Regions from separate parts of the Streptomyces sp. P5F9 genome, predicted to be linked through region 3. Evidence: predicted binding sites of a transcription regulator. Region 3 holds the regulator's gene; each other region holds the start of a gene.
What was found. The regulator HspR, encoded in region 3, represses chaperone genes until heat shock. The targets are predictions, from matches to a motif close to TTGAGNNNNNNNNNCTCAA.
Positions count from the first base shown of each region.

Region 1: the regulator HspR is predicted to act here: its motif matches at 3,831-3,849, upstream of lon (endopeptidase La).
Region 2: the regulator HspR is predicted to act here: its motif matches at 2,363-2,381, upstream of clpB (ATP-dependent chaperone ClpB).

Region 1 covers NZ_JBXVPZ010000104.1:7,543-13,383, forward strand. Annotated here, with positions in the region: gene AC31A1_RS18895 (response regulator transcription factor) at 1-680, opposite strand, end outside; gene AC31A1_RS18900 (spermidine synthase family protein) at 794-1,483, opposite strand; gene AC31A1_RS18905 (rhomboid-like protein) at 1,679-2,590, shown strand; gene AC31A1_RS18910 (GNAT family N-acetyltransferase) at 2,625-3,410, opposite strand; gene lon (endopeptidase La) at 3,872-5,841, shown strand, end outside.
Region 2 covers NZ_JBXVPZ010000128.1:9,428-15,268, forward strand. Annotated here, with positions in the region: gene clpB (ATP-dependent chaperone ClpB) at 1-2,300, opposite strand, end outside; gene AC31A1_RS21470 (pyridoxamine 5'-phosphate oxidase family protein) at 2,421-2,858, shown strand; gene AC31A1_RS21475 (Rieske (2Fe-2S) protein) at 2,999-3,334, opposite strand; gene AC31A1_RS21480 (helix-turn-helix transcriptional regulator) at 3,629-4,666, shown strand; gene AC31A1_RS21485 (helix-turn-helix transcriptional regulator) at 4,663-5,637, shown strand; gene AC31A1_RS21490 (helix-turn-helix transcriptional regulator) at 5,600-5,841, opposite strand, start outside.
Region 3 covers NZ_JBXVPZ010000369.1:4,109-9,949, forward strand. Annotated here, with positions in the region: gene AC31A1_RS38600 (MraY family glycosyltransferase) at 1-82, shown strand, start outside; gene dnaK (molecular chaperone DnaK) at 179-2,023, shown strand; gene grpE (nucleotide exchange factor GrpE) at 2,020-2,694, shown strand; gene dnaJ (molecular chaperone DnaJ) at 2,755-3,942, shown strand; gene AC31A1_RS38620 (heat shock protein transcriptional repressor HspR) at 3,948-4,400, shown strand; gene AC31A1_RS38625 (sugar ABC transporter substrate-binding protein) at 4,756-5,841, shown strand, end outside.

The sequences.
Region 1 (5,841 bases), on a different contig from region 3:
CCGATCTTCCGGCGCAGCGCCTTGATGTGGCTGTCGACCGTGCGGGTGCCGGAGGCGTCCGCCCAGTCCCACACCTCGGCGAGCAGCTGCTCACGCGAGAGCACGGCACGCGGGGTGTTCGCCAGGCACACCAGCAGATCGAACTCGGTGGGCGTGAGATGAACGTCCTCGCTGCGCACCCGTACCCGGCGCTGCGCATGGTCGATCTCCAGCTCGCCGAGGCGCAGGATGCCCGAGCGCGGGGTGGACGCGGCCACCACGGCACGCTCCACCCGGCGCAGCAGGACGTGCACGCGCGCCGCGAGCTCCCGCATCGAGAACGGCTTGGTCATGTAGTCGTCGGCGCCGACCCCGAGCCCGACCAGCATGTCGGTCTCGTCGTCGCGCGCGGTGAGCATCAGCACCGGTACCGGGCGGGCGGCCTGCACACGGCGGCAGACCTCCAGCCCGTCGAAGCCGGGCAGCATGATGTCGAGGATCAGCAGATCGGGCTGCCAGGCCTCGGCGGTGTCGACGGCCGACGGCCCGTCGCCCGCGGTCTGCACGAGAAATCCCTCGGCGCGCAGACGGGCCGCGATGGCGTCGACGATCGTCGGGTCGTCCTCGACCACCAGCACCCGGCGCTGCGCGCCCGGCGTGGCCGTGGCCGTGCCGTTGTGGGAGGTGTGTGTCTGCTCCATCGCCCGCCCCTGAAGTGTGCTTTCCGGAACCAGTGGGGTGATCCCATGACTGCGCTTGACGCTTGAATGATCTGCGTCAGGGAAGCAGGGTACGGGGAGTCACGGCGCCTTTGCTATCCAGGTCGTACAGCGAGGTGCACGACGTCGGGAACGCCTCGGGCAACGGGGATCTCTTCGGTACGCACCTGTTGGAAACCGGCATTCCATAAGGTTCGCTCAAATTCCGGAGAGGGCTGCGCCGACCATACGGCGAGTACCCCGCCCGGTCTCAACACCCTTGCGCAGCTTGTCAGTCCGGCCGGCGAGTACAGGCTGTCGTTGTCCTCGGTGACGGTCCAGCCGGGGCCGTTGTCGATGTCGAGGCAGAGCGCGTGAAAAGTGGCGCAAGTCTCATTGACGAATGCGACTAGATCCGTTTTCACAATGTCGGTCCGCGGATCGGCGAGAGCGGCCGCGGAGAGGGCCGACAGCGGTCCTGAACGGTGCCATTCGACGATCGCGGGCTCCCGTTCGACGACCGTGATGTGACCCCACCGGGCGTCGGCGGCGGCATGCGCGAGCGAGAAACCGACGCCGAGCCCGCCGATCAGCACGTCGGGCAACTCACCAGGTTCCTGACGCCCGTTCAGCGCGTCGTACGCGGCGTCGACCAGCAGCCGCTCCGACCGCCCGTCCGAGGTGTCCATCAGGAAGCACCCGTTGGCGATGATCTGGAGCAACTCCCCGTGCCGGCGCAGCACCACCTCGCCGTAGGGGCCCTCGCGACGGTCCAGGACAACAGGGGTGTCGTACGCGGTGGTCATGCGATCCATCCTGGCAGTTTCACCGGATCGTGCAGCCGAATTAACCCAGGGCGAACACGTCCGGGTGCAAGGTACCTGCGGACGCGCAGGGAGGCTCTCAGGTTGCTGTGAATCGGCTCTCGCGTGGCGTCGGTCATAGACAGGGGCAGGTGGGACGGCGAAGGGTGACGTGTGAACCAGAAGGAGCGCCTCACCGTGGAACGGATCGCGACAGCCGGCACCCAGGCCTCCGCCACGCCTCCGGGCGGGCCCCTGGCCGATGAGTCCGGGCCGGCTTCGCCCCTGGATTCCGGGCTGCTGGACGCGATGCCGAGACAGCGGGAAGTGCTGGACGGGGCTGGGAAGTCGAGGCTCGCCACTCCGACCCCGGCGGTGTCCGTCTCGGCGTCCACCCCTGCCGTCCCCGGCGAATCGCGCGTCCTGCTCGCACTCCGTCGCCTCCACCCCTGGCGGCTGCTGCCCACGCCCACGGGGACGCCGTTCACCTTCTGTTACGGGGTGCTGCTCGTCGTGACGTCACTGGTGGCGCAGTACGCCGATCCGGCCTTCGTGACCGAACTGCACCAGGCGTCCAGCACCGACGTCACCCACCTGCTCCGCGACCCGTTCCTCGTGCTGGTCGCCAGCGCGCTGTGGATCGTGGGCGGCGTGGTGTCGCCGTACGCGTTCCTGTTCCTGCTCGTACTGACCGCGCTGGAACGCAGGATCGGCGGCGTACGGACCGCCGCGGTGTTCCTCTGCGGGCACATCGTGGCCACGCTGGCGACCGAAGGGACCGTGGGAATCGCCGTGTTGGCGGGCCACCTCCCCGCCACCTCGCTGCACCGCCTCGACTACGGCATCAGCTTCGGCGTCGCGACGAGCATAGGAGCGCTGGCCGGCCTCCTCAGGCCCTGGCTGGGGCTGCCGTTGCTCGCCCTGTTCGGCTGGACGCTGGTCGAGGCCCTGATCGAGTTCACCGACCCCATGACGAACTGGGGCCACCTGATCTCGCTGACGATAGGCGTCGCGGCCTGGCCGCTGATACGGCGCTGGGCGCGGGCGGCGCAGGTGAACCGGGCGGCACGGGTGGCTGTGGCGGCTCGGGTTGAGGTCGCGGGGGTCTGACTCCCCGCCCAGCCGGCCGCGTTCAGCTTCTTCGCTACTCCCGGGACGCCAAGTCGGCGCTCTTGCTGGGCGGTTGCTCCGGTGACCACACGTACGGCGTGGTCGTGGTGATCGCCCGGAAGCCCAGCCGGCGCAGGATCGGCGCGCTGTCGTCCGTGGCGTCCACCTGCAGATACGGCACTTTGCGGGCGGCGGCGAGAGCGGCCCGGACGGCTACGAGGGCGCGGTAGATGCCCTTGCCGCGCCACTCGGCGAGTGTCGAGCCGCCCAGCATGTTGGCGAACTCCGTCCCCGGCCGGAAGGCGAGCCAGGCCGCGGAGACCATCTCGCCCTCCGCCTCGACGGCGTAGACGGCCATCTCGTCCGGAGCGGCGGCGATCCGCCCGAGCAGGTCGGCGGCCAGCCAGTTCAGGTCCATCTCCCAGATGGCCGACTGCAGCGCCCCGAGCCGCCGCAGGTCGTTCTCGGCGGTGATCCGGCGGATCGTGACCCCGTCCGGCAGCACGGGCTCCCGTACGGCCATCTCCTCGGCCAGCCCGATCAGCACCGTCTCCGGTTCCTCGGGCACGAACCCCGCCGCGCGCAGCCGGTCGGTGAGGTCGGCGGGCACGTCGTGGGAACGGGTCTTCCACTCCACGCTCTCCCCGCGCGCGGCGAAGAAGTCCCGCTGCCGCACGATCAGTTCGTCCAGTTCCTGCCCCTGCACCCCCAGGTCACGCGGTCCGCTCACAAACCCGCGGAACTGTCCGACGATCCGCAGCAGCGGCCCGTCCTTCTCGTACGTCACTCCGGCGGGCGGAATGGGCGGGGTGCCGCGCATCTGGTCGTCGTAGGCGGCGAGGAGGGTCTGGGTTTCGGATTCCGTGTCTGTCACGGGGTGACAGTACGAGGAGGCGTGCGAGCCGGGGCAACCGATTATCGGCGGGGAATCAGAATCAGCTCAGGCGGAGTCGTTCTGCCGGCGGCTGCGGTGTGAGCGTCCGCCGCGGTGTCGTTGTCGAAGGGGCCGGCGTCCCAGGTGCCCATGCGTCTCTCCTGACCGTGATGGCGTCTGTGGCGTCCGGGCATCGTGGCAGGCGCCACTGACATCGACCGTCGAGCCTCGGCCGCCCCGTCACGGAACCCCGTTCCCCGGGAAGCCTCCGCCCCCTTTCCGTGTTGACCTGCACGGAGGCCAGCGCGTTACCGCCGATCGCTCACAGCGAACAACCGGTGGGGAACAATCGAGGACGGCCAAGCATTGAGTCGGCATAGCTCAACTTGACTGCCTAAGGGGAGATCATGGCTTCGACGTCCACACCGCTCACCCTGCCCGTGCTGCCGCTCGACGACGAGGTCGTGCTGCCCGGAATGGTGGTTCCGCTGGACCTGAACGACACCGATGTACGCGCCGCCGTGGAGGCCGCACAGGCCGCCGCGCGGTCCGAGCCCGGAAAGCCCAAGGTCCTGCTGGTGCCACGGATCGACGGGACCTACGCGAGCACGGGTGTGCTCGGCACCATCGAGCAGGTCGGCCGGCTGGCCGACGGCGACCCGGGTGCGCTGATCCGCGGCCGTAGCCGCGTGAAGATCGGGGCCGGGACCACCGGGCCCGGTGCCGCGCTCTGGGTGGAGGGCACCGCGCTCGACGAGAGCCTGCCCGAACCCTTGCCCGGCTCCGTTTCCGAGCTGGTGAAGGAGTACAAGGCGCTGGCCACCGCGTGGCTGCGCAAGCGGGGGGCCTGGCAGGTCGTCGACCGCGTGCAGGCCATCGATGACGTGTCCACCCTCGCTGACAATTCCGGCTACTCGCCCTTCCTGACCACCGAGCAGAAGATCGAGCTGCTGGAGACCGCCGACCCGGTGGCCCGGCTGAAGCTCGCCACCCAGCACCTGCGCGACCACCTCGCCGAGCAGGACGTCGCCGAGACCATCGCCAAGGACGTCCAGGACGGTGTCGACAAGCAGCAGCGCGAGTTCCTGCTGCGTCGCCAGCTCGACGCCGTACGCAAGGAACTGCGCGAGCTGAACGGGGACACGAGCGACGGCGAGGAGTCCGATGACTACCGCGCCCGGGTCGAGGCCGCCGATCTTCCCGAGAAGGTCCGTGAGGCCGCGCTCAAGGAGGTCGAGAAGCTGGAGCGGTCCTCCGACCAGTCGCCCGAGGGCTCGTGGATCCGCACCTGGCTGGACACCGTTCTCGAACTCCCGTGGAACGAAAGGACCCAGGACGAGTACGACATCCAGGGCGCCAAGGCGATCCTGGACGCCGAGCACGCCGGTCTGAACGACGTGAAGGAGCGCATCACCGAGTACCTGGCCGTGCGCAAGCGGCGCGCGGAGCGGGGCCTGGGTGTGGTGGGCGGTCGGCGCGGCGGTGCCGTGCTCGCCCTCGTAGGGCCGCCCGGTGTCGGCAAGACCTCGCTCGGTGAGTCCGTCGCCCACGCGATGGGCCGGAAGTTCGTCCGGGTCGCGCTGGGCGGGGTGCGGGACGAGGCCGAGATCCGCGGTCACCGGCGTACGTACGTCGGTGCGCTGCCCGGTCGTATCGTCCGCGCCATCAAGGAGGCCGGGTCCATGAACCCGGTGGTCCTGCTGGACGAGATCGACAAGGTGGGGTCCGACTACCGGGGCGACCCGGCGGCGGCTCTGCTCGAAGTGCTCGACCCCGCGCAGAACCACACCTTCCGCGACCACTACCTGGAGGTCGAACTCGACCTGAGCGATGTGGTGTTCCTGGCGACGGCCAACGTGCTCGAAGCCATCCCGGAGGCGCTGCTCGACCGTATGGAACTGGTGCGGTTGGACGGTTACACCGAGGACGAGAAGGTCGTCATCGCCCGTGACCACCTGCTCCCGCGTCAGCTGGAGCGGGCGGGGCTCAAGGACGACGAGGTCGTCATCGACGAGAGCGCGCTGCGCAAGCTCGCCGGCGAGTACACCCGTGAGGCGGGCGTCCGCACCCTGGAGCGGTCGATCGCCCGGCTGCTGCGCAAGATCGCGGCCCAGCACGAACTGGGCCAGCGGGAGCTGCCGTTCACGGTGACCGACGCCGACCTGCGCGCGCTGATCGGACGGCCGCACCACGTGCCCGAGTCCGCCCAGGACCCGGCCGAGCGCCGTACGGCCGTACCCGGTGTCGCCACCGGCCTCGCGGTCACCGGCGCTGGCGGTGACGTCCTCTACGTCGAGGCGTCGCTGGCCGACCCGGAGACGGGCGCGGCGGGTCTGACCCTGACCGGTCAGCTCGGTGACGTGATGAAGGAGAGCGC
Region 2 (5,841 bases), on a different contig from region 3:
GCCGAGAAGACGACCAGGTCGTCCAGCCGGTTCAGGAACTCCGGCTTGAAGGACGCCCGGACCACCTGAAGGACCTGTTCCTTCTTCTCGTCCTCGCCCGTGGTCTGGTCGATCAGGAAGTTGCTGCCCAGGTTCGAGGTGAGGATCAGGATCGTGTTGCGGAAGTCGACCGTGCGGCCCTGACCGTCCGTCAGCCGGCCGTCGTCCAGCACCTGGAGCAGGACGTCGAAGACCTCGGGGTGCGCCTTCTCGACCTCGTCGAGCAGGATCACCGAGTACGGCCGCCTGCGCACCGCCTCGGTGAGCTGGCCGCCCTCCTCGTAGCCGACGTATCCGGGCGGGGCGCCGACCAGCCGGGCCACGCTGTGCTTCTCGCCGTACTCCGACATGTCGATGCGGACCATCGCCCGCTCGTCGTCGAAGAGGAAGTCCGCGAGCGCCTTGGCCAGTTCGGTCTTGCCCACGCCCGTCGGGCCCAGGAAGAGGAACGAGCCGGTGGGGCGGTCCGGGTCCGCGATGCCCGCGCGGGTGCGCCGTACGGCGTCGGAGACCGCCTGTACGGCCTCTCGCTGGCCGATGAGGCGGCGGCCCAACTCCTCCTCCATGCGCAGGAGTTTCTGCGTCTCGCCCTCCAGGAGACGGCCTGCGGGAATGCCGGTCCAGGAGCCGACGACGTCCGCGATGTCGTCGGGGCCGACCTCCTCCTTGACCATCGTGTCCTTGGAAGCTTCCTCCTCAGCCTGGGAGGCCTCCTCCAAGTCCCTTTCCAGGGAAGGGATCTCGCCGTAGAGCAGCTTGGACGCGGTGTCGAAGTCGCCGTCGCGCTGGGCGCGTTCGGCCTGGCCGCGGAGTTCGTCGAGCTTCTCCTTCAGCTCGCCGACGCGGTTGAGGGACTGCTTCTCCTTCTCCCAGCGGGCGTTGAGGCCGCGCAGCTCCTCCTCGCGGTCGGCGAGGTCGCGGCGCAGCTTCTCCAGCCGCTCGATGGAGGCGGCGTCCGTCTCCTTGTCGAGTGCCAGCTCCTCCATCTTCAACCGGTCGACGGAGCGCTGGAGTTCGTCGATCTCGACGGGGGAGGAGTCGATCTCCATGCGCAGGCGGGACGCCGCCTCGTCGACGAGGTCGATCGCCTTGTCCGGGAGGAAGCGGGAGGTGATGTAGCGGTCGGAGAGGGTCGCGGCCGCCACCAGTGCGCTGTCCGCGATGACGACCTTGTGGTGCGCCTCGTAGCGGCCCTTGAGTCCGCGCAGGATCGCGATCGTGTCCTCGACGCTCGGCTCCGCGACCAGCACCTGCTGGAAGCGGCGCTCCAACGCCGGGTCCTTCTCGATGCGTTCGCGGTACTCGTCGAGGGTGGTCGCGCCGACCATGCGCAGTTCGCCGCGGGCGAGCATCGGCTTCAGCATGTTGCCGGCGTCCATCGCTGAGTCGCCGCCGGCGCCCGCGCCCACGACGGTGTGCAGCTCGTCGATGAAGGTGATGATCTGGCCGTCGGAGTCCTTGATCTCCGCGAGGACGGTCTTGAGCCGCTCCTCGAACTCGCCCCGGTACTTCGCCCCCGCGACCATCGCACCCAGGTCCAGCGCGACCAGCCGCTTGTTCTTGAGGGACTCCGGCACGTCCCCCTTGACGATCCGCTGCGCCAGCCCCTCGACGACGGCGGTCTTGCCGACGCCGGGCTCGCCGATCAGCACGGGGTTGTTCTTCGTGCGGCGGGACAGCACCTGGACGACCCGCCGGATCTCCTGGTCCCGCCCGATGACGGGATCGAGCTTGCCCTCGCGCGCGGCGGCCGTGAAGTCCGTACCGAACTTCTCCAGCGCCTTGTACTGCCCCTCGGGGTCGGGTGTGGTCACCCGGCGCCCTCCCCTGCTCTTCTGGAACGCGTCCAGCAGCTTCTTCGCACTGGCCCCCTGCTGGGAGAGTACGTCCCCGGCCGCGCCGCCCTTCGCGGCGATACCGATCAGCAGGTGCTCGGTCGAGAGGTAGTCGTCCCCGAGCTCCTTCGCGCGCTCACCCGCGTCCGCGATCACCGCGAGCAGCTCGCGGCTGGGCTGCGGCGGCGCGACGGTCGACCCGGTCACACTCGGCAGCGAGCCGAGCACCCGCTCGGCCCCGGACCGTACGGCGGCCTGGTCCGCGTCGACGGCCGCCAGCAGGTCGGTGATGTTCTCGTTGTCCTGCCCTTCGAGCAGGGAGAGCAGCAGATGCGCCGGGGTCAGATCCGCGTGCCCCCCGGTCACGGCACGGTTGCTGGCCGCGTTGATCGCGTCCCGGCTCCTGTTGGTCAGCTCGGCGTCCACGTTCCGGTACTCCTCCTCCTACGACCTTCGTGCACGGAATGACAGGGTCAACGTGCACAAAGTTGAGTCTATTCCACTCAAGGCAGTGGCGGGACGGATCGAGGGACTAAGTTCCGGGCCATGACCACCTACCCGGTCGACCCGGGCGATCCCGACCCGTCGTATCTCAGCTTCTGGCGGGAACGGCACCTGTGCACCCTCACCACCCTCCGCCCAGACGGCAGCCCGCACGTCGTCCCCGTCGGAGTGACATACGACCCGGAGGCGCGGCTCGCTCGGGTCATCGCGAACAAGTCGAGCACGAAGGTGGCGAACGTCCTGGCCGCCGGCCCCCAGGGGGCACGGGTCGCCGTGTGCCAGGTGGACGGGCGGCGCTGGGCGACGCTGGAGGGCCGGGCCTTCGTACGCGTCGAACGCGACCGGGTCGCCGAGGCGGAGCGCCGGTACGCGGAGCGTTACGAGCGGGTGCCGTCGCCGAACCCGTCCCGGGTGGTGATCGAGATCGAGCTCACGCGGGCGATGGGGAAGGCGGTGGGGAAGGCGCCGGGGAAAAGCTGAAGCGCCGATTTCCAGCCACCCGGGATCGGCCGATACCCGGAGATTCCGCACAAACTGCAGCGGCGTCACCGTGTTCAGGTCACGGTGACGCCGCTGCGGGGGGAAGCACCTGAGCGATCTGTTACGACGGGGGAATCGCGTCAGGCACTGCGGGGGGTGGCTGAGATGGTCTGGACGTCGGGGGCATCCGTTTCCACCAGCCGGTGGTCTCGCTGGTCAAGATTCACAAAGATCATTCCGTACCGGATGGCACATCGCACTGGCTGCGGCGCCCCCCGGGGCCGCCGCAGACACCGGTACGCCCGTACGTCCTCGTCCTCGTCCCGCGTCACGACGACCGGCTCACCGAACACGGTCACCATAAGCGAGTCACCGCTGTGGGGGATGGCGGTGGCCAGGTCGATGAAGTGCCAGCCGGAGCGGTAGGCCGTGGCCATCTCTCGGCGGAAGCTGCGGTCGTCGGGAGGCGTCGTCATGTCACGACCATTGGGTGTCGCCGGGCGTGGCCACGGCCTCGTCGACTGCCGCGTCGGCCCTCACCGATGACCATTGGGTGTCCCCCGCCCGCGTGTCGCTCTTCGCACCAGAAAGGCCACTCAGCGTTCCGAAGGCCACAACGGCGGAGAAGGCGGCGACAAGCACCGAGCGAAGCATTCTCTTACGCATAGTTGGCTTCGTCCTCACTTGAAGGTCCCCTCTTCCCCCGTCTGATAAGACGATGGCTCATTCAGGCACGTCATGACCACACAATGAGTGCATCATGTTCCTGCATGTTCAGGACCCTGGGGGGTGGAGATTTGACGACAAATCCGACAGAAGCGACACATCCCCACGCAATCGCTGAACTGTGTGAGGAGGGAAGGCGCGTATACGCCAACGCACTGCGCACGGGACGCGTCGCCCGCGCGGAAGTGGAGAACGCTCCCTGCTTGATGGAGTTCGCCCTCCTGCACGCCGATCCGGACGACGAGAACTGGCTCCGGCCGGTGCCCCCCTCGGTGGCGCTGTCCGTGCGGCTGAACCCGCTCGAACGCGAGATCTCCGAGCGCAGGCGCACATCCATGGAGCTGGCCGAGGTCTTCGAGCCGTTCATGACGCTCACCGCCCAGGGCTCGGCCCCGGAGCACTCGATCACCGTGCTGGAGGGTCTCGACCGCATCAACGGTGCCCTCGACCTGGCCACGGACCAGTGCCGCAACGAGGTACTGACGGTCCAGCCGAGCGTCCGCCATCCCGAACGCCGGATCATGGAGGGCCTGGAACGCGACAAGACCCTGACCGACCGTGGCGTGCGGATCCGGACGCTGTACCAGCACACCGCCCGGTACATCCCGGAGCGGCTGGCCTACGTGGACCAGTTCGCCAACGGCAAGGTGGAGTACCGCACCATCGACGAGCTGGTCGAGCGCCTCGTCATCTGTGACGAGACGGTCGCCTTCATCCCCATCCGGGACGACCGTCAGGTCGCCCTGGAGCTGCGGCACCCGGGTCTCGTGAGCTACCTGATCAAGGTCTTCGAGTTCATGTGGAGCCGCGCGGTCCCGCTGAGCGCCGGCAGCCCCTACGAGACCGCCGCCGACGGCATCACCGACATCCAGCACTCCATCGCCAAGCTTCTCGTCGAGGGGCACGTCGACGAGGCGATCGCCCGGCGCCTGGGCATGAACGTGCGGACGTGCCGGGCCCACATCGCCAAGCTGGCCACGGCCCTGGGCAGCGGCAGCCGCGCCCAGCTCGGCTTCCTCATAGCCCAGTCGGGGATCCTGCAGCAGGACCAGCCGACGCAGGAGGGAGAAGGCCGACCGTGACCGAGGCACACACGCACGGAGCGGAGGACCTGTGCGCGGAGGGCCTGGAGCTGTACGTCCGCGCGCTGCGCGACGGGCGGGTCCCTGCCGAGGACGCGGACAAGTCGCCCTGCCTGGCCGGTCTCGGGCTGCTGCACTCCGACGTGGAAGACCCCCGGTTCCTGCGACCGGTCGCGCCCGCGTCCGTACTCCATCGGCTGCTGCGGCGATCGGCCGAGCGCATCGCGGACGAGCGGCGGCGTGAGGAGCGCCTGGAGTCCGTCTTCGAACCGTTGATGCAGCTCGACGGTTCCCGGACGGCGGCCATGGGCACCCCCGTGATCACGGTCCTCGGCGACAAGGAACGCATCAACCAGGCCATCACCGAGGCCATGGCGGACGCCACGGGCGAGCTCCTCACCATCCAGCCCAACATCACCTCCCGCAGCCAGGAGGCCCAGGCCGTCGCGCTCGTCCGCGACCAGGCCCTGCTCGACCGCGGCGGCCGCATCCGCGCCCTCTACCAGCACACCCAGCGCCACCGGCCGCTCGTCCTGTCCCGCTACGAGCAACTGCGGGGCGACGCGGAGGCCCGCACCCTGGACGAGGTCACCGACCGTCTCATCGTCGTCGACCGCACGGTCGCCTTCATCCCCGCCAACAGGGACCGCACCCTCGCCCTGGAGGTCCGCCACCCCGCGCTGATCGACTACTTCGTCAACGTCTTCGACCGCCTCTGGCACCTGGCCACCCCGATGCACCCCACAGCGGTCCGACGCCTCTCCCCCAACGGCATCAGCCAGCGCCAGCACGCCATAGCGAGCCTCCTCGTCGAGGGCCACACCGACGCCGTCATCGCCGACCGCCTCGGCATGAACATCCGCACCGCCCGCGTCCACATAGCCAAACTCGCCGCCACCCTCGGCAGCGAGAGCCGGGCCCAACTCGGCTATCTCATCGGGCAGTCGGGGATTCTCGATCCACGGGGGTGAGCTGCACGGGGACGTCCGGCAGGCGGGACGAGGCGCCGTCGAGGCCGACTTGGGCTATGCGCACGCCCAGTTGGGTACGGCTGGCCGCGCCCAGGGTCTCCGACAGGCGGGCGATGTGGGCGCGGCACGTCCGCACGCTTATGCCGAGCCGTTCCGCGATCACCGCGTCCTGGTGGCCGTCCGCGAGCAGGGCGGCGATGGACT
Region 3 (5,841 bases):
ACTGCTTAAAGTCACTGTCTACGGGGTGCGGCGTGCCGCGTCCACGCAGGTCAGAGGCCAGTTGCGTGTAAGGAACGGATAAGAGTTGAGCCTGGTCGACTCAGCTCTGTTGACCCAGCGGTGAGTGTCGTGCACACTTGAGTCCGTTCCACTCAAGTCATTGCTGGAGGAATCAACCATGGCACGTGCGGTCGGCATCGACCTGGGCACGACTAACTCCGTCGTCAGCGTTCTTGAAGGCGGCGAGCCCACCGTCATCACCAACGCAGAGGGCGCCAGGACCACGCCGTCCGTCGTCGCCTTCGCCAAGAACGGCGAGGTGCTCGTCGGAGAGGTGGCCAAGCGCCAGGCGGTCACGAACGTTGACCGGACCATCCGTTCCGTGAAGCGCCACATGGGCACGGACTGGAAGATCGAGCTCGACGGGAAGAACTTCAACCCGCAGCAGATGAGCGCCTTCATCCTGCAGAAGCTGAAGCGCGACGCCGAGGCCTACCTGGGCGAGAAGGTCACGGACGCGGTCATCACCGTCCCGGCCTACTTCAACGACTCCGAGCGCCAGGCGACGAAGGAGGCCGGCGAGATCGCGGGCCTGAACGTCCTGCGCATCGTGAACGAGCCGACCGCCGCCGCGCTGGCGTACGGCCTCGACAAGGACGACCAGACGATCCTCGTCTTCGACCTCGGTGGCGGCACCTTCGACGTGTCCCTCCTGGAGATCGGCGACGGCGTCGTCGAGGTGAAGGCCACGAACGGCGACAACCACCTCGGTGGTGACGACTGGGACCAGCGGGTCGTCGACTACCTGGTGAAGCAGTTCGCGTCCGGCCACGGCGTGGACCTGGGCAAGGACAAGATGGCCCTCCAGCGTCTGCGCGAGGCTGCCGAGAAGGCCAAGATCGAGCTGTCCAGCTCCACCGAGACCTCGATCAACCTGCCCTACATCACGGCGTCCGCCGAGGGCCCGCTGCACCTGGACGAGAAGCTCACCCGGGCCCAGTTCCAGCAGCTGACGGCCGACCTCCTGGAGCGCTGCAAGACGCCGTTCCACAACGTCATCAAGGACGCCGGCATCTCCATCAACGAGATCGACCACGTCGTCCTCGTCGGTGGCTCCACCCGTATGCCGGCCGTCGCGGAGATCGTGCGCGAGCTGACCGGCGGCAAGGACGCCAACAAGGGCGTCAACCCGGACGAGGTCGTCGCCATCGGCGCGTCCCTCCAGGCCGGTGTCCTCAAGGGTGAGGTCAAGGACGTCCTGCTCCTCGACGTGACCCCGCTGTCCCTCGGCATCGAGACCAAGGGCGGCATCATGACCAAGCTGATCGAGCGGAACACGACGATCCCGACCAAGCGGTCCGAGATCTTCACCACCGCCGAGGACAACCAGCCCTCCGTGCAGATCCAGGTCTACCAGGGCGAGCGCGAGATCGCGGCGTACAACAAGAAGCTCGGGATGTTCGAGCTGACCGGTCTGCCGCCGGCCCCGCGCGGTGTCCCGCAGATCGAGGTCTCCTTCGACATCGACGCCAACGGCATCATGCACGTCACGGCCAAGGACCTCGGCACCGGCAAGGAGCAGAAGATGACCGTCACCGGCGGCTCCTCGCTGCCGAAGGACGAGGTCGACCGCATGCGCCAGGAGGCCGAGCAGTACGCGGACGAGGACCACCGTCGCCGCGAGGCCGCCGAGTCCCGCAACCAGGGCGAGCAGCTCGTCTACCAGACGGAGAAGTTCCTCAAGGACAACGAGGACAAGGTCCCCGGCGAGGTCAAGACCGAGGTCGAGGCCGCCGTAGAGGAGCTGAAGGCCGCGCTCAAGGGCGAGGACACCGCCGAGATCCGCACCGCCACCGAGAAGGTCGCCGCGGTCTCGCAGAAGGTCGGCCAGGCCATGTACGCCGACGCCCAGGCCACGCAGGCCGCGGGCGGCGACGCCCCGGGTGCCGAGGCGCCCAAGGCGGACGACGACGTGGTGGACGCCGAGATCGTGGACGACGAGCGCAAGGACGGTGCCGCGTGACGGAGGAGACCCCGGGCTTCGACGAGAAGCCTGATGTCCCTTCCGGCGCCACCCCCGACGACGCCGAGCCGCAGGCCGCCTCCCCCTCCAGCAGTGGGGAGGGGGCGGCCCCGGCAGGGGACGCAAGCGCACAGATCGCCGGTCTGACGGCCCAGCTGGACCAGGTGCGCAAGGCGCTCGAAGAGCGCACCGCGGACCTCCAGCGGCTCCAGGCCGAGTTCCAGAACTACCGCCGCCGGGTCGAGCGGGACCGCATCGCGGTCAAGGAGATCGCCGTGGCGAACCTCCTGACCGAGCTGATGCCCACGCTCGACGACATCGGCCGCGCGCGGGAACACGGTGAACTCGTCGGCGGTTTCAAGTCGGTGGCGGAGTCGCTGGAGACCGCCGCGGCGAAGATGGGACTGCAGCAGTTCGGCAAGGAGGGCGAGCCCTTCGATCCGACGATCCACGAGGCCCTGATGCACTCGTACGCGCCGGACGTCACGGAGACGACCTGCGTGGCGATCCTTCAGCCCGGGTATCGCATCGGCGAGCGCACCATCCGCCCCGCGCGGGTGGCGGTCGCGGAGCCGCAGCCCGGCGCCGCGCAGACCGGCAAGGCGGAGTCCTCGGACGCCGCCGAGACCGCGGACGACGACAAGGAGAGCGGTGGCCCGGACGAGGGCTGACATCGCACCCCACGGGACCCGCAAGGGGAGTAGCACCAAAGGAAAGGAGGGACGTCGAGGATGAGCACCAAGGACTTCATCGAGAAGGACTACTACAAGGTCCTCGGCGTCCCCAAGGACGCCACCGAGGCCGAGATCAAGAAGGCGTACCGGAAGCTCGCCCGCGAGTTCCACCCGGACGCCAACAAGGGCAACGCCAAGGCCGAGGAGCGCTTCAAGGAGATCTCCGAGGCCAACGACATCCTCGGTGACCCCAAGAAGCGCAAGGAGTACGACGAGGCCCGCGCACTGTTCGGCAACGGCGGCTTCCGCCCGGGGCCGGGCGGCGCGGGCGGCGGCAACTTCAACTTCGACCTGGGCGACCTCTTCGGAGGCGGCGCCCAGGGCGGCGGCGCCGGGGGAGCCGGCGGCTTCGGCGGCGGGATCGGTGACGTCTTCGGGGGCCTGTTCAACCGCGGCGGCACGGGCACGACCCGTACGCAGCCGAGGCGCGGCCAGGACATCGAGTCCGAGGTCACGCTCAGCTTCACGGAGGCCATCGAAGGGGCCACGGTCCCGCTGCGGATGTCCTCGCAGCAGCCCTGCAAGGCCTGTTCGGGCACCGGCGACAAGAACGGCACACCGCGCGTGTGCCCGACCTGCGTCGGCACCGGTCAGGTCGCGCGCGGCTCCGGCGGCGGCTTCTCGCTCACGGACCCGTGCCCGGACTGCAAGGGCCGGGGCCTGATCGCCGAGCACCCGTGCATCGAGTGCAAGGGCAGCGGGCGCGCCAAGTCGTCCCGGACCATGCAGGTCCGGATCCCCGCAGGGGTCACGGACAGCCAGCGCATCCGGCTCCGCGGCAAGGGCGCACCGGGTGAACGGGGCGGTCCCGCAGGCGACTTGTACGTCATGGTGCACGTCGACGCGCACCCCGTGTTCGGCCGCAAGGACGACAACCTCACGGTGACGGTCCCGGTGACGTTCGCCGAGGCGGCACTGGGCGGCGAGGTCAGGGTGCCCACCCTGGGCGGGCCCCCGGTGACGCTGAAGCTGCCCCCGGGCACGCCCAACGGCCGGACGATGCGCGCCCGCGGCAAGGGCGCGGTCCGCAAGGACGGCACCCGGGGCGATCTCCTCGTCACGGTCGAGGTGAGTGTCCCGAAGGACGTCACGGGGAATGCTCGTGACGCACTGGAGGCGTATCGAGAGGCGACCGCGGGCGAGGACCCGCGGGCGGAGCTGTTCCAGGCCGCGAAGGGAGCATGAGAGTGATGGACGGCCGTCGACGCAACCCGTACGAGCTGACCGAGGAGACCCCGGTCTACGTCATCTCGGTGGCGGCCCAGCTCTCCGGCCTGCACCCGCAGACGCTGCGCCAGTACGACCGCCTCGGCCTGGTCTCCCCGGACCGCACGGCCGGGCGCGGACGGCGCTACTCGGCCCGCGACATCGAACTGCTGCGCACCGTCCAGCAGTTGTCGCAGACCGAGGGCATCAACCTGGCCGGCATCAAGCGCATCATCGAGCTGGAGAACCAGGTCGTCGCGCTCCAGCAGCGCGTCGCCGAGCTCCAGTCGGCGGTCGAGGGCGCGGCGGCCACGATGCAGCAGCGCGAGGCCGCGGTGCACGCGTCGTACCGGCGCGACCTGGTCCCGTACCAGGAGGTCCAGCAGACCAGCGCGCTGGTGGTGTGGCGGCCGAAGCGGCAGCAGTCCTCGGACTGACGTCCACGTACACGTGAAGGGGCCCGGAGACCGATGTCTCCGGGCCCCTTCACGTGTACGTCTCGCGGGCGCGGAACTCGTCGCGGCGGCACATGGCCGTTGCCGATCAGGACTTGTGAAGACGGGAGTTGGTTGTGCTTATCTTTGCCCGTTCATGAACTCCCGTTGAGTGGAGGGTCCGTAAAGAGCGTTTGGATGGGGTTCCGCAGCATCTCCACATACCAAACGGAACGTGGCGTTGCCATCTCGTTAAGTAGTTCCGCTTGACGCCGGTGGTCGCGGCCGCGTTGGCTTTTCAGTCACCTGGGTCGCAATGCTGCACCCACGTCCGCACGGCACCAGAAGTGAGCACCCAATGCGTCGTATCGCCATATCCGTGGCCGCGTCCTCGCTGGCCCTCCCCCTGGCCGCCTGTGGCGTGCTCAACTCGTCGGGGAGCAGCACGGACGCGACTCCCGCGAAGGGCAACGACATCACGGTGGGGGTGCTCATGCCGGAGAAGACGAACACGCGGTACGCGGAGTTCGACTACCCGATCATGAAGGCGAAGATCCAGGAACTCACCTCGAACAAGGGCAAGGCCGAGTACGCGAACGCCGGCGGCGTCGCGGCCACGCAGGACAAGCAGATGCAGAAGATGATCGACGAGAAGGTCGACATCATCGTGCTCGACGCCGTCGACTCGCACGCCATCCGGACCATGGTGAAGAAGGCCAAGACCGCCGGCATCCCGGTCATCGCCTACGACCGGCTGGCCGAGGGCCCGATCGACGCGTACGTCTCCTTCGACGGCGAACTCGTCGGCGAGGTGCAGGGCCGCTCCCTGGTCGAGGCGCTGGGCAGCAACGTGGACACCTCCGACAAGATCGTCATGATCAACGGCTCGCCGACCGACCCCAACGCCGCGGTGTTCAAGGGCGGGGCGCTGTCCGAGTTGCAGGGCAAGGTGACGATCGCCGAGAGCTACAACACCAAGGCCTGGGACCCGGACATCGCCCAGAAGGAGATGACCGAGGCGATCGGCAAGCTCGGCAAGAACAACATCGCCGCGGTGTACTCCGCCAACGACGCGATGGCCGGCGGCATCATCAAGGCCCTGAAGGCGTCGGGCCTGACGAAGATCCCGCCCGTCACCGGCCAGGACGCCGAACTCACCGCCGTGCAGCGGATCGTCACCGGCGAGCAGTACATGAGCGTCTACAAGCCGTACCCCGACCTCGCCGAGGCCGCCGCGAAGATCGCGGTCGCCAAGGTCCAGGGCAGGGACATCGAGTTCGACGCCCTGACCCGTGACACGGTCGACAGCCCCACGAACAAGAAGATCCCCTCGCAGCTGGTGTCCGTGGTCGCGCTGACGAAGGACAACATCAAGACGACGGTGGTCGCGGACGGGATCTACAAGATCTCCGACATCTGCACGGCCGACTACAAGTCGGCGTGC